2 regions of the Shewanella sp. 10N.7 genome follow, and region 1 is predicted to be linked to the other one. Evidence: riboswitches for the same ligand, from Rfam matches in the RefSeq annotation. Region 1 holds a riboswitch; the other holds the start of a gene.

Region 1 (8,029 bases):
AATCAGTTGAATCATTAAAGATTCGACCCGCTTCGTTTGAACTGATCCTAAACTCTTGTGAAATAGTTTTACGATCGCCTTGTTTATCCCATGTGTAATCGTACACACACGGCTCAGTGCCAATAACAGCCCAACTGTCATCATAGGCTGGACATTCTTTAGATGCCCAATATTCAGGGTTAGCCCAGTCACCGTCATAATTATGATGATGATCAGTTTGCGCAAATGAGGTTAACGAGGTGAGTTCAAATTTTTCAAACTGAGAGAAAATAGCTTTTAAACCTACACCTGTGGTTTTTTGAGCATCAACACCTGGTGCATCTGTGATGGTATCAAAACCATTGTTATCCAGTGTCCAAGCATCATAACCATTATCAAAGTTAGCGTGTAATAAGGTTAAATCTAATTGGACATCATCAGATGCGTACCAGCGCAGTTTAGCTCTAGCCGTAAACTCGTCGCGAGCATTGGTATCTTCACGTTCAAGGTAAGTATTATCGCGGTAACCATTTTGAGAATGCTGCTCTAGAGAAACGCGATAAAGTAATTTTCCTGAATCAGAAATTGGACCAGAGCTGAAACCGGAGAATGTCTGTAAGTCGTCGTCGCCCATTGATACTTGCGCGCCATGTTCAAACACATCTGTAGGGTCATTACTTTTTAAATAAATCAAACCTGCTAACGCATTGGCACCGTATTGCGTACCTTGAGGTCCACGCAAGACTTCAACTTGTTGCATGTCGTACATGCTCGAAACCATGCCAATACCAGACAAGTCGATATCATCAACAATAAAACCAACCGATGAATTAGGTGCGCCTTGATACTCTTCTTGTTCACCCACACCACGGATTTGGAAATATTTAGGGCGAGAGCTGCCACCAGACCAGTTAAAGTTAGCAATGGAGTTCAAAACGTCTTCAAAATGTTGAGCGCCTTCATCTTGCAATTGTTGACTGTCAATAACGGTGACACTAGATGGCGCTTTTTCAAGTTCTATACTGCTAAAATCAGCATTAACAACAATCACTTCCATTTTTTCAGCGTCGGGAGCAACGCGTTCGATATTCTCTGTTTGAGCAACAGCGGAAGTTGATAAAGCAGCGAGAATAGCTATCGCAACAGGCGATTTAGATTTTAATAAAGACATAGGACCTCAAATAATAATTTTGAGATCCGGCAAGCATAGCGAATGAGTGATGTGCATCTGTGACAAACGGGTCTTATGTGCGTTGTGCTAACCGCGCTATCGTAACTGTGTTGTCGTAAATAAATGCAGCCTATTCCTACGCCGGTATGAGCCGGATCAGGTTCTAAGGGTTTGTCATTAGACATCTCAGTTAGCTCATTAATGAGCTAACACCCCTTGGCGAGGCGGATTATAAACGATTCAACTTAAGTACGACACTATTACCGTGAACTTTTCATTAACTATTTAAGTACAAATTTGTATCACACAGCAAAAAAAATATATAGCGATAAAAAAACACCCAATTAGGGTGTTTTTAATACTCAAAATACAGATTAGTTAGAGAATGCTTTACGCACGTACACATCAAAACGTGTCGCATTGGCATTAGGCGCTAACGCTGTTACTTGCATTTGCTGTTTGCCATGTAACTTTAACGACTTCCAACTTGTGGCCTCATCTTCGATAGTAAAACCGCTGACATCATACCAAGTGAACTTATATTGTAGGCGTAAATCGCTGCCAACTTGGCTCATAATAAGTGCTGAACCTTGTAGCAAATCCCCTTGAGTACGTACTCTAACTTGCTCAACGGCAACTTCTTGACCAAATGAGTAATTATCCACTCTCGTGACACCATTTGAACCCGCTGAAACCCCTGCTGTGTGATTGGCACAAGCAGACATCATTAATACTAATGTTACAACAACGATAGACAGTTTCATGATTGTTCCTCTGGGTACTATTTACTTAATAAGAATACTTATTAAGATTACTGTAAAAAATGGCTTATGTTTAATTTACACTTTATTGGTCTAACAAAAAATGGGCTCTAGCTGTCGCTATCAACTGCTTTCTATTAGTTTGCCAACAATTTATCGTTACGTGGGCGACTCTGCGCCCCTGACGAGTAATTTTACACTCTGCAAAGGTATCTTGGTGTAAGCCAGCACGTAAGTAATCAATTGAGAAGTCAATGATCTTAGGTACCTTCTTCGCCTGCATAAATACCATTAATTGCACAATCGCCGACATTTCCATAAAGCCCGCAATAACACCGCCATGGATGGCAGGTAAAATAGGGTTACCGATATTGTCGTCTTTTTGTGGCAATTTAAACACCATTTCATCACCGAAACGGTTAACACTCATGCCAATAAATTGCGTGTACGGCACTTTTGCCAGCAGATAACTGTAATCATTAAGATCAATAGCACGCTTCACAATATCATGAACGTTTAATTCATCGTCAACGAGTACTTCGCTGTCAGTTTTTGAAGAAGTGCCAGTACTAAGGTTTTTATTAACAGCGAGCTCATCGCTGGTGCTAGTGTCTCCCATTAATGCTTGGCGGAATTCTTCGCCGACCATTTCTGGACTTATTCGCATAAAAGAACCAACAGCATGAGCAATAGGATCATCAACACTGTCTTGATAAGCAATGGCTCTTGTAAAAGCAACGTTGGCTGATAAACGGTAACACTCAGCAATCGCATAAAGTGGCTTATCAGGTTCAGCGGGTTTCATATAGTCAACACGCAAATCCAAAGTTGGCGATATCTCTAGAGACTCATATTTAGCTAAAATTGCACTCACAACCGACGTACCTGATGCCGTGTCGATTAACGTAGTTACCACACCACCATGGATAACTCCGGTATCAGGATCACCAATAATATCTTGGCTGTATGGTAGTTCGAGTAACACATGATGCTCACTCGCCTCAAGTACACTGATGTTCAGGCGTCGACATTGGGCTAACTGGTTCACGAAACGAGTCGCAACTTGCGTTAGCGGAAAAAATTCACTGTTTATTTTCATTGGGTTAGAACTATCCTGCATGATTAAGCATTGAACCTAACGGTTTGCCGCCTACTAGATGCATGTGGATATGATAAACCTCTTGGCCACCATGCTTATTGCAATTCATGATTAAACGATATCCGTCTTCAGCTATCCCCGCTTCATCAGCAAGCTTTGCCGCAACAGACATCATGCGTCCTAAAGCTAACTCATCGGACGCTTTGATATCGTTAGTCGTTGGAATAAGGTGATTGGGGATAATTAAAATATGCGTTGGAGCTTGCGGGGAAATATCACGAAAAGCGGTCACCAACTCGTCTTGAAATAAAATATCCGCAGGAATTTCGCGGCGAATAATTTTACTAAAAATGGTTTCTTCGGCCATGGGTAATCATCCTTATCGTTATTTGTGAGGTGAACTTTACTATAGAGCGCGCCAACTAGATTATCTTATAGTATCAACTACGACCTTTGTCACTCCAGTAAATGTACATTTTAGATTTTGTCGTCTTGTACATATGCATTTGCACATTGGCAGTGATTTTGGCAGCATTGTGGTTCTTCTAGCTCGCATTTCTTTTTAGCAACACCAACTTATTTGGAAATTGTTCATGCATTATCACATCATTGCTATCGATCCTAAAGCGCATTTATTTGAAGTCACTCAAACAATTAGCAAAGCAAAACCGCAGCAAACACTGTCATTGCCTTCTTGGTTACCAGGAAGCTACATGATCCGTGATTTTGCAAGAAACCTAATCGATATAAAGGCAATAGATAAAAATGGGCAACCAATTGAGGTACTTCAGCTAGATAAACAAACTTGGCAATGTCAAAACAGCGACAGTTTTATTAACATTTCTTATCAGGTTTACGCTTGGGACTTATCCGTGCGATCTGCTCACCTAGATACGACTCACGGATTTTTTAATGGCAGCAGTGTTTTCTTATGCGCTGAAGGGCTTGAGCAAGAAAAACACACATTAACCATTGAAAAACCAGCATTGCCTGAATTAAGTGATTGGAAACTTGCCACCAGCATGATACGAACCTCTGGTGAACAATTTGGCTTTGGTGAGTTCTACGCTGGTAATTATGATGATTTTATCGATCATCCTGTAGAAATGGGCAACCTCGCGATTGCCAGTTTTGAAGCAGTCGGCGTACCTCACGATATCGTACTTAGCGGTAAACATCGCGCATCACTACCCCGTTTATGTAAAGACTTAAAGGCCATTTGCGAGTACCAAATAAACCTCTTTGGTGGCAGTGCACCATTTGAGCGATATGTGTTTCTTACCACAGTATTAGGCAATGGTTTTGGCGGTTTAGAACACAGAGCAAGTACGGCGCTAATGTGCTCAAGAAAAGATTTACCTACTGATATGCACCATGAAGTGAATAAAGATTACCGGGTTTATTTATCCTTATGCAGCCATGAATATTTCCACAGTTGGAATGTAAAACGGATTAAACCTGCTGAATTCACCCCGTTTGATTTATCCAAAGAAGCTTATACAGAGCAATTATGGGCTTATGAAGGTATCACATCCTACTTCGATGATTTTTTAACTTATCGCAGTGGCTGTGTCGATCAAACTCAATATCTCACTATGTTAAGCGAGATAATGACTCGAGTGTATCGTTCACAAGGGCGTTTTAAGCAAACCTTAAAATCATCAAGTTTTAATGCTTGGACTAAGTTTTATAAACAAGATGAGAATGCCAATAATGCCATTGTGAGTTATTACACTAAAGGCGCCTTGTTCGCCTTATTCTTGGACCTCACCATTAGAATTGAAACAGAAGGCAAACAGAGTTTAGATGATGTCATGCGCACGCTTTGGCAAGAGTTCGGTGCAAAAGGAATTGGCACTGAGGTTAATACTCACCAACAAATTGTCGAAAGCCTGTTAAATCGCAATTGTGACGAGTTATTTGTTTACCTCGATAACACCCAGGATATCCCGCTTGAGCCTTTGCTTAACCAAGTCGGTATCACACTTCGCCTCAGAGCCAGTGCCGGCAATGCTGATTTAGGCGGTGGAGAAACCAAAGGTTATCAAATAGCATTTGGCGCAAAAACGAAACCTGAATCTCTAGGCCTTAAAGTCTTGACGGTTACCCAAAGCAGCCCTGCTCATCAAGCTGGACTGAGCGCAGGTGATTTATTGATCGCAGCAAATAACTTACAAGTTGATGCGCAATTTGAAGCACAATTACAATCAATGAGTTTGGGCGATGAAGTCACGTTAACTTGGTTTAGAAGAGATGAGTTAATGCAGGGCGTTATGCCAATCAATGAGGCCATAGCTGATACCGTTAGTCTTGATATCCACGACCAAGAAAAACTGAATATTTGGCTGTAGCGCTATAGGCATTACCTAAATATCAAATAAAAATTGAATATGCTTTTATTTCTGGATATAAGACATATTCAATTATTTACAGCAATAAAAAAGGTGCCATTTAGGCACCTTTTTTATTGCTGTAAATAATGGAGTTTTAACGTGTGTTAGCCGCGCTTAATTCTTGCACTCACTCTGGCTTCACTGTGTGCTTCTAACCAATACTTTTGTAAAGTTTCATTTTGCAGACCTGTGACAGAATCACCTAAGTTCCAAGCACCTTTCCAAATACCATCTGCAATTAAATGTACTACAGCACTTTCAATCGCTGACACAACACAAAGGCTTACAGGTTCATTTGAGGTGTAACCGACTTCAGCTTCAAGTAAATCTTGAGCGTCAATAAACTTAAATACACCAGCGGTGATTTCTTTTGAAATTACCGATTTAGTTGTAGTAACACTACTTAAAAGGCGACCAGTTCGAATATCAACCGCACGTAGGTTTACAGTAATACTATCCACACGATACTGACCAGAAGCACCAATACCTAAATATCGCGCGCCAGCACCACCTGTTTTGATGTTAGTGTCATAAGCAACAATACCGCCTTCCATCAATACTTGGGCGCTGTTTAATTGAGGCAGTTTATTTTTATTGCCATTTAAGCCAGCACGTAAAATTTTACGCTCGGTTAATAAGTTTTGCAGCCCTTCTCGCTCAACAGGTATAAACCATGCAGAATCATTCAATGATTGCGCTAAAAATGCAGTTCCAGATTGCGGCACCGCTGTTGAAAAGTTACTAGACGGGATTGGTTTATATTGACCTGTTTGATCTCTAAAGTCATAAACTGCAGCAATCATGGCACCTTGAGGAAAAGGCAAGCTGACCAAATCGTAGTAAGTCTCACCTTTTGGCATTAAACTCGATGTTGCGTCTATGTCTGCAAACTCATCATCAACAGAAGAACATGCTGTTAACGAAAGAAGAAATAAACTGACTAAAATCTTATTCATTTTATCCTCCTGTAGACACTAGGCCACCGACTTCGATTATCGTCGTTTCACCCGTTAGTAGATCTGTAATATGTACGAGTAACGTTCCATCTTCATTAACAACGTTAATTTCGAAATCATCGGTTTTAAGATAACCTTCATTACCATTAGCTGCATCATTAAAGAGTTGAGACATTAACCTAGATTCTAACGAACTTGCTAAACGTTCCAAAGCTGTTGGCGCGACATATCCCGTTCCACCTGAAGATTCAGGCTCATGATCATTTTGAGCAAGTGCATTATTTAATAAATACTGACCATTTAAGTAGCTACCACCAAAAGCGGGATTAACCGGAGTATAAACTAACTGAGTGGCGCTAATATTTGCCGAAAAAACTAACGCCGCGGAGGTAAATAATATTTTTTTCATGTGCGGTCCCTGCCTATATTTCATCGGGAGCTAAGTCTGGGTCTAAAAAAGCTCCCAAAAGCGCCCGTTCATTTTCCTGTTTAATCACTGTGTTAACTCTTTTCGCAGCATAATTGGCTTGATCATCCAAGTTTCTACTGATTGGGGAAACAAAGGTGACGAAAATAGTTTTTCGATTCTGTTGAATCAACATTTTACTACCGCTTCTGGCAGTAGCTTGTTCGATAATAGTAATGCCTGAATGTTTCGTTATTCCGCCAATATCTCTATAAGCCCCGACAAACTGACGATAAAAACGATGCCCAAGACGTGTCATTGCACGATTTAGAATGAGTCCATCGATTAAGTCAGTTTCATCTTTAGGAATAGAATCACTCGTATCTTGAGGTTTTACTTTAATTTCTTTTTGTATATTTTTATCTGTTGCAGAGGTTACAGGCTCTTTAGCATCTTCTTGACGTTGAGCCTGTGTTTGATCAATCACTTCATTTGGTACTTTATTGATGGTCTCTACTGTATCCACAGATTGAGATACAGAAGAGTTTTCAGCAAATACGTTGCCTGAAATTAATAGCGTTAAAAACACCAAATTGATGTTTTTCATACTCTAACCTCATGCATATGAGTTTGTGCCCATGCAATTGCCTGGCCTCGACTTGAAACACCTATTTTTCTAAAAGCACGATATAAATGTGTTTTAATGGTACTTTCACTGACAAACAGTTGGTTAGCAATATCCAAGTTTGTGCTACCTGATAGTAAAGCTTGTAGCACTTCTCTTTCTCTAATCGTCAAGTGCTCACTCTCATCATCAGCAATATCACTCAATAATGATTTATGTAAATCATTCGGAATAATACTTCTTCCTTTCAATATTTCATTTAATCCACTACTAACTTGACTTAATTCTGCATCACAGTAAAAAACACCGGCAGTTGTAGCAGGATGAATTAGAAATTTTGCATCGACTTGCTTAGGAAAGTTTAAAAAAGCAGTTTTTACAGCATAATGTTCCCTTTCTATCAATTTTTGTAATTGATAGACCTGCTGTAAGTCAATTGTTGCTAAATCAAATACGACTAGAGAATTTTGATGAGATGACAGTTGCGAACTCATTGTTGCTGGGGTGGCTTTAGCTAACTTCACAAGAAACTCTTGCGGCCAACGACAGTCTAATAAATCAACTAATAACTGAGAACGAGAAACTATCATCCAATTGACAACTTTAAACATTAATTACACTCCATTGTGACTAGATGAT
Region 2 (8,029 bases), on a different contig from region 1:
GACCTCTATCGCTACATAACTGAATGCTTGCTTCACTATGGGCAATACATGCTTAAAGTAGTCAATGCCAACTTTGGTTTCATGCTCCCCTGATACTAACAATATTGAATCGAACCCTCGCTGTTTAATGATCTTCATTTCAGCCAGCAATTCATTGTCAGACAAGGTTTTGCGCTTGAGTTTATTGCTCATAGAAAAGCCGCAATAATCGCATTCATTTGCGCAAAGGTTTGACAGATATAAAGGCAAATATAGCCCGATATTTGCACCAAAGCGCTGTCTTGTTAACTGGTAAGCTTGTTGTGCCATTTGCTCTATGTATGGTTTAGCAGCTGGTGATAACAATGCCATTAAACTGTCAATACTACCTTGTGGGTGATTGAGTGCACGCTTAACATCATCTGCCGTCGTGCTATATAGGCGCATTGATAAGTCATCGAGGTTTAACCGCTTAAACTGTTCAAGAAAACTCATTGGTAACGTAAACCTTTAATCATAAATTCAGAAAATTTGTCAATGGACTGGTGTGTTTTGCTTGTTTTTCCACATTGCCCAACCCTGCAAGATAAGCTTGTCTACCAGTGTTAACAGCTTGATTAAAGCATTTAGCCATCAGCACCGGATCGGCGCTACTGGCTATTGCAGTATTAACCAATACTGCATCTGCGCCCATTTCCATTGCTCTGCAAGCTTGAGATGGCGCGCCAATCCCTGCATCGATCACTACAGGAATGTTAGCTTGCTCAATAATAATTTCTAAAAAGGGTTCTGTGGCTAACCCTTGATTACTGCCAATTGGGCTACCGAGTGGCATAACAGCCGCGCAGCCTGCCTCTTCAAGCCGGTAACATAACACTGGATCAGCATGTACATAGGGTAAAACCATAAACCCTTTTGCACAGAGTATTTCGGCCGCTTTTAATGTTTCAATCGCATCTGGCATCAGATACTTAGGATCAGGATGGATTTCTAATTTAATCCATTTTGTCGCTAACATTTCACTGGCAAGTTCAGCAGCAAATACGGCTTCTTTAGCATTTCGAGCGCCTGCAGTATTCGGTAAAAGCTTTACGCCCATTTGCTGCAATGGTGTCAGTAAGTCATCAAAATCTTTATTGTGATCGATACGTTTCATCGCTAATGTGACTAATTGCGACTGAGAGGCTTCAATAGCCGCTAACATGGTCTTAGTGTCGGAGAACTTTCCTGTGCCCGTAAATAATCTTGAATCAAATTGGTGATCGGCAATAGATAGCATATTAACCACCTGCTACAGCTGAGAAAACATCAATTTTGTCACTATGTTGGCACTCAATCTGCGCCCAGCGACTCCTCGGTACCACTTGGTCATTAAGCACAAGTGCTAACGACTTTGGGTTCAGGTTTTTCAACTCTATTAATTGTAATAAACTTGAGTTGTAACCTAGCTCTTGAGCTAGTCCATTAAATTCAATTGTAATCATGTCAATTCCTACACTAATAACTTGTCCTAAATGCAACTTGGAGTGCAAATACAACAATCTGGGTCTTGTGACATTGTGACTTTTCGCCACTGTAAGTTATGGGCGTTAAATAAGTGCAACTGCCCTTTTAATCGATCACGTTGGCTTACATCACTTGTTAGCCAATTAAGTCCTAATAACGATTGCATCGATGCCATGGATAATAAGGCTGATGTTAATACGCCTGCTTGGGCACACGATTGACTGACATTGGAGTCATCGGGATAAAGACACTGATAACATCCTGAACCGTGAAAATTGCTCTGCTTGCTATGATCAATACAGAATAACTGACCGTTTGCCCCACTTATCGCAGCACTGATCAACACGCCTTTTGCATTTACCACCGCCTGATTAATCAATAATCGCGAAGCAAAGTTATCTGTACAGTCAAATACTAAGTCCACAGAATTGACTGAATCAACTGAATAAAAGTCTTCAGCTGTGAAGCGTTTACAGACGGCTGTGATTTTACAATCGCTATAAGCAGTACTCAGTTTCTGCCTTACAATGTTAACTTTAAGCTGACCAATGTCTTGCTCGTTGAACAGCAGCTGCCTTGGCAAGTTTGAAAGCTCAACAGTGTCATCGTCCATTAAAGTAATATGTTTAACGCCTGCCGCAGCCAGTTGCTGAGCCACGGCATGACCCAGCCCGCCAACACCAATAATTAACACTGAACTTTGTAATAACTTAAGCTGACCAAGTTCACCAATTTCAGGCAACAACACATGACTTGAATAACGGATATATTGTTTATCCGTTAGCTTACTCATCATCACTGTTCCCTTTGATCATATATTTACTGTCGTTAGGCTCTTTTTCATACTGACTTTTAGTACTAATACCAGTACTGTCACTGAACCACTGATGCGACAGTTGTTTAAATGCCGTTTCAGGGTAGTTAGCTTCAGTAATCGCCCTTACTACAGCAACACTGCGCACTGTTGTTGCTTTAACAGCATCGAGCACATGTTTATTAATCCCACCTATTGCTACCGTTGGACAAACAGGTTTAAGCAAAGCAGCATAATGCGCTAACTTAGCCAGTCCTTGCGGTGCTGATGGCATCACTTTCGTAGTGGTAGGAAAAATATGCCCGAGTGCGATATAAGACGGTTTTAACTGATGAGCTAATAAGATTTCAAAGATGCTGTGACTTGATAAACCCAGCGCAATACCAGCCTCTTTTATCGAGTCCAGGTTAGCCAATTCAACATCCTCTTGGCCTAAATGAACTCCAAAAGCACCATGCTTTAGCGCTAATTGCCAATGGTCATTAATAAACACTTGCGCGTTATAGTCTCGTCCTAACGTTATTGCTTGTTGAATTTGTTGCTCAATATCCTTAAGTAATAAATTGTCTGACTGCTTAATACGTAATTGAGCTGTGGTGCAATTAGCCTTAAGCAGCGCTTCGAGCATCACGACATCATTTACGACAGGGTAAATTCCAATCTCTTGTGATAACTGGGGAAAACCATTGTCATAGCAACCACTTTGCGTGGTTGAAGTAAATAAATCACAGGGCTGGTGATCATAATAAAAGCTGATAGATGGGTATAAACTAATATCTTCAGGCCAGCCTGTTTTAGCAACTGGGCCCGTACCTTGGCCATATTGCACGCTGTTGATTAAGCCTTTTGACACATAAGCTTTGGCCATCACAATCGCATCATGCAGCACATAACCATATGCCATAAAACAGGCAATAGCACTTGATAAAGTACAACCACTGCCATGATTATTATCAGTATCGATTCGTTGAGAAGTTAACCAAATCTGTTGATATTGATGTGACTCACTGACGCCATTGACCTGCTGACATACAAATAGATCACTAGCAGTTTCCCCTTGCCATGGTTCGGCATCACCACCTTTTGCAAGCACATTGCAACGTAAGAGTTGATTTAACGCTGTTGCAGCTTGATGAAAACCGACTTTAGAGTGGGGATTGGCTATGTTAGCTAAACCTTCTAGCCTAAATAACTCTGCAGCATTAGGTGTCACTAACGTCATCAGCCCTTTAAAAGGGCTAAAATCTAATTCGTCAGTTTGATTTAAACCATCACCACAGCTGGCCACCATGACAGGATCAACAATCACCGGCACAGTCTGATTTGCGATATTTCGCTGTCTAAAAGCATTTAGCCAGCAAGCAATTGCATTTAATTGCTGCTGATTAGCAATCAATCCTATTTTGATTGCTGCAGGTTGTAAATCGTCATAGAGCGCCGTCAATTGTGCTTCTAGCATCGCCTCTGAAACGGGTTCGACTAAATTAACTGCAACTGAGTTTTGCGCAGTAATTGTGGTAATGACACTGCAACCAAAACAACCTAAATCATTTATGGTTGCTAAGTCAGTTTGAATACCCGCGCCGCCGCCACTATCTGAACCTGCTATGGTCCAGACGATAGGCTTAGTTTGCAATTGCCCAGCTTGCACGGGCTTAGCTTGCACTTTTTTAAGGTCGTATGGCCTGTGCATGCTTACCCCTCAAGCTCTTCAAGCTCAGCCTCTGGGGTGACAAGCGGTTTGTCAGATACGGCGTGGTATAGTGCTGAACCTGTGGCTTTGAATTCTGCAGACTTCTTCGCCATCGCCGCATTAACTTCAATGACTTGTTTTTCAGCATTAGCATCTGAAACTTGTTTCGCTTTAAATTCGCTGGCATCCACAACTGATACTAGCTGCTCTGTTACTGCACTTTGTGCTTGTTTTTCTTGCTTTGCTGCATATTCTCTGACTTCTTGTGTGATTTTCATTGAGCAAAATTTTGGACCACACATAGAACAGAAATGGGCGACTTTGGCAGATTCTTGTGGTAAAGATTCATCATGATAAGCGCGGGCTGTATCAGGGTCTAAACCTAAGTTGTATTGATCTTCCCAGCGAAATTCAAAACGGGCTTTTGACAATGCATTATCACGTATTTGAGCGCCAGGATGACCCTTTGCGACATCTGCTGCGTGAGCTGCAATTTTATAAGCAATTAAACCTTGTTTAACATCTTCTTTGTTGGGTAAACCTAGGTGCTCTTTTGGCGTGACATAACACAACATAGCAACGCCATACCAAGCCATCATTGCAGCGCCAATGCCTGAGGTAAAATGATCGTAACCGGGAGCGATATCCGTCGTTTGTGGGCCTAAAGTATAAAATGGCGCTTCATCGCAATGGGCGAGTTGCTTTTCCATATTCACTTTAATCAATTGCATTGGCACATGACCAGGACCTTCAATGATGGTTTGCACATCATATTCCCAAGCCACTTTTACTAATTCACCTAAGGTTTCGAGTTCTGCAAATTGTGCTTCATCATTCGCGTCGGCAATACTGCCAGGGCGCATGCCATCACCTAAAGATAAAGACACATCATAAGCGGCGCAGATTTCACAGATCTCTTTGAAATGTTCATATAAAAAACTTTCTTTATGATGGCTTAAGCACCACTTCGCCATGATTGAACCACCACGGGAAACGATACCAGTTAACCGCTTGGCGGTCATCGGCACATAACGCAATAACACACCAGCATGAATAGTAAAGTAATCAACGCCCTGCTCTGCTTGTTCAATCAAGGTATCGCGAAATACCTCCCATGTAAGATCTTCAGCAACACCGTTCACTTTTTCTAACGCTTGATAAATCGGCACCGTGCCAATGGGTACTGGTGAATTTCGGATGATCCACTCTCGCGTTTCATGAATATAACGGCCAGTTGATAAATCCATAACCGTATCCGCGCCCCAGCGGGTAGACCAGACTAATTTCTCGACTTCTTCTTCGATTGATGACGTCACCGCAGAATTACCAATATTCGCGTTTACTTTTACTAAAAAGTTACGCCCAATGATCATGGGTTCAGCTTCTGGGTGGTTGATATTTAATGGAATAATTGCACGACCACGAGCCACTTCATCACGAACAAACTCAGCCGTAATTGGTTGTCCAATCACTGCGCCAAAGGCTTCACCTGGTGCTTTTTGCGTAAGGATTTCATCGGTAACTTGCTCACGGGCCATATTTTCGCGAATGGCAATGTATTCCATTTCTGGTGTGATAATACCTTGGCGAGCATAGTGCATTTGAGTCACACACTTACCCGTTTTAGCACGCTTTGGGGGAACTAACGCTTCAAAACGTAAATGATCCAAGCCATCATCCGCTAATCGTTGCTGAGTAAAATCAGAACTCACACCTGCAAGTTGCTCGGTATCTTTACGTTCATCAATCCAACTTTCGCGAAATTTGTTTAAACCTAATCGAACGTTAATTTCAGCATCGGGATCTGAATAAGCACCTGCACAATCATACACTTTGATTGGTGGGTTTTTCTCTGTTACTGGAGCATCGTCGCTGCCACCTAAAATGGTGTCTGTCTGATGAATTTGGCGCATACCGACTAATAAATCTTCACGGGATCCGCTTAAATATATTTTCTCGGAATTAGGGTGTTGTAGCGGCTTTAACGTATCAATGAAAGCCTGGGCTTGTTCACGGGTTTGACGACGATTTGACATTAGCAACCTCAAAATTAATGAAATAGAGTTGCTTGTCTGGAGAGGTGTGTTGATGACGAGCGAGTTATACATAACTCTGTAATTTGCATTTAATGTTTAAAAAACATCCATAAATTTTGGATACTCTTTTTGTATTTTTGGTCATTCTAAAGGTAAAGAACAATCAAAATCACACTGTATGTTTCAACATCAATTTCAACGTTTGTTGAATTAAATTGGACATAAACAATAAGAAGAAATAGCAAATTAACTGCTTGTTTCCTTCGCAGGTTTTAACCTGATCAGGTTCAACGGATCCCGAATAAACGGTCTCAGCCATAAGGCACTCCGACAAGATGCAAGCAGTATACTCAGCTAATGAAATAAAATACAAGTGAAATAAAGTCAGGCAAACACAAGAATCAATCAAATTAATTCACGCGATAAGCATTTGATATTAAGCAGAAATTATAGCTATGAATATCAAATTAATATATTAAGTGAATTATTATTAAGAGAAAAAGCAATGATTGGTTTCAAAAATGGATAAATAGTCAGCAAATGTTTAAGGTAATTGCACTTTAGATAATCTATTTTGAATTGCCTTGCTCAAGGCTTGCTTCATTTTTGCACTATCACAGGGCTCAGCAAAACCTAGACCTTCTGCATGAGGATTAATTTGCGTAGGTAATGGCACAATACGATAGCATGTCTCCCCATGTTTCATAATTCTATTGGGGTCTAATCTATGGTCAAGTGTGGTTGCTTGTCGCTTGTCTTCAATCTCGATAATTTCAATATCAAACATCTCAGGCGTGAGCTCGCTTAAACTTGCCCCACTCTTTGAGGTCGCTAAATGAGCTTGCTGTGAAATTAAAGTATTAAGTGCTTGCTGATTTAAGTTTTTCAATACTTGATGCTTAACTGCATTTGTTCCTGTAAATAAGTGTTGATTTAATTCTTTGTCTTTAAACAAATGGGAGCTTACATCATCATCCTTTTCTTGCTGTAAATACATGCTGTCTATATTTGCCCAATTAAAATCTTCTTTGGTTTCAATTATCGTATTGATTTCATAAATTTCTTTAACTTCAATTAATTGGTTATCAGATGAATTCATTTCAGGTAAATTAACAGTATTGATTTTAGTTTCTACACTTGTTGCATCATCAACTCGTTCCTCTATGACTTCCTCTTTGACTGCATCTTGTATTGTAATGGCGTTATCTTGTGGTTCAGTAGCTGTGTTATCAATTTGGGTTTCATTCACGTCTGAGGCTGACGTATCTTGATTGATTAGGCTGTCTAACTGCTCAGCAGTAATAAAATAAGCATTGATCTCTTTCGTTTCAGTTTGATTTTCTTGTTTCGAGGTGGCGATTTCTACGAAAATGTTGACTGTCTGTTCAGCAAGAACTAGCAATATGACAAAAGCTAAAATATGAGCAATTGCTACCATAAACACGGTTAGAGTTAACGATTTCCTTATCGTTTTAAATTTAGAAACGGTACCAATATCTTTTGCGGATGAATAATTTGATTGAGTTATTTTACTATCTAATTTAAAAGATTCATCAAGTTGAAATGGCTCATCAAAACTTAATGATTCGTTGTGGTTTTGGCTTGCTATGGCTAAGGCTAGAGAAAAGTTTAATTCAGAAAGCTCAATGTTATCGCTATCATTTACATATTGAGAAACGGCATCGCTAGCAATAATATGACTTTGAATATCTTCTGAACAAGATTGATTGAAATTTGTAGATTCGCTTAGGTTAATCTCTTCATTAAAATTTGCATGGGGCGAGTCTTGTTTTGATGAAGCACTATCCTTTACAGCAGCTAACGACGAAGTAGATAGCTCTTTTGTTAAAAGTTTAGGTTCATGCTTGTGGGTCATTTAGCGCATCCTATCGCCTTGGTGATTATAAAACGCTATAACGCTTTATCGCATATAGTGTAAAAAAGTTAGTGTTAAAAAATGTCCGTGTTAAAACGATTTATCAAGCGATGAATAAAGCATTG

What was found. Region 1 has a riboswitch for thiamine pyrophosphate ahead of LMH66_RS02080 (TonB-dependent receptor). Riboswitches for the same ligand answer to the same signal wherever they lie in the genome.
Region 2: it holds a riboswitch for thiamine pyrophosphate, as region 1 does, so the genes downstream of both, thiC (phosphomethylpyrimidine synthase ThiC) here and LMH66_RS02080 (TonB-dependent receptor) in region 1, are expected to answer to the same signal.

The regions. Positions count from the first base shown of each region.
Region 1 covers NZ_JAJGZS010000002.1:16,788-24,816, forward strand. The annotation lists gene LMH66_RS02080 (TonB-dependent receptor) at 1-1,150, opposite strand, end outside; TPP riboswitch at 1,266-1,377, opposite strand; gene LMH66_RS02085 (YcfL family protein) at 1,525-1,914, opposite strand; gene LMH66_RS20530 (PaaI family thioesterase) at 1,997-3,010, opposite strand; gene hinT (purine nucleoside phosphoramidase) at 3,021-3,377, opposite strand; gene LMH66_RS02100 (M61 family metallopeptidase) at 3,604-5,361, shown strand; gene LMH66_RS02105 (CsgG/HfaB family protein) at 5,508-6,359, opposite strand; gene LMH66_RS02110 (curli assembly protein CsgF) at 6,361-6,768, opposite strand; gene LMH66_RS02115 (curli production assembly/transport protein CsgE) at 6,782-7,372, opposite strand; gene LMH66_RS02120 (LuxR C-terminal-related transcriptional regulator) at 7,369-8,001, opposite strand.
Region 2 covers NZ_JAJGZS010000005.1:158,775-166,803, forward strand. The annotation lists gene thiH (2-iminoacetate synthase ThiH) at 1-474, opposite strand, end outside; gene LMH66_RS05060 (thiazole synthase) at 494-1,258, opposite strand; gene thiS (sulfur carrier protein ThiS) at 1,260-1,463, opposite strand; gene LMH66_RS05070 (HesA/MoeB/ThiF family protein) at 1,490-2,281, opposite strand; gene thiE (thiamine phosphate synthase) at 2,271-3,992, opposite strand; gene thiC (phosphomethylpyrimidine synthase ThiC) at 3,995-6,028, opposite strand; TPP riboswitch at 6,270-6,368, opposite strand; gene LMH66_RS05085 (hypothetical protein) at 6,573-7,904, opposite strand.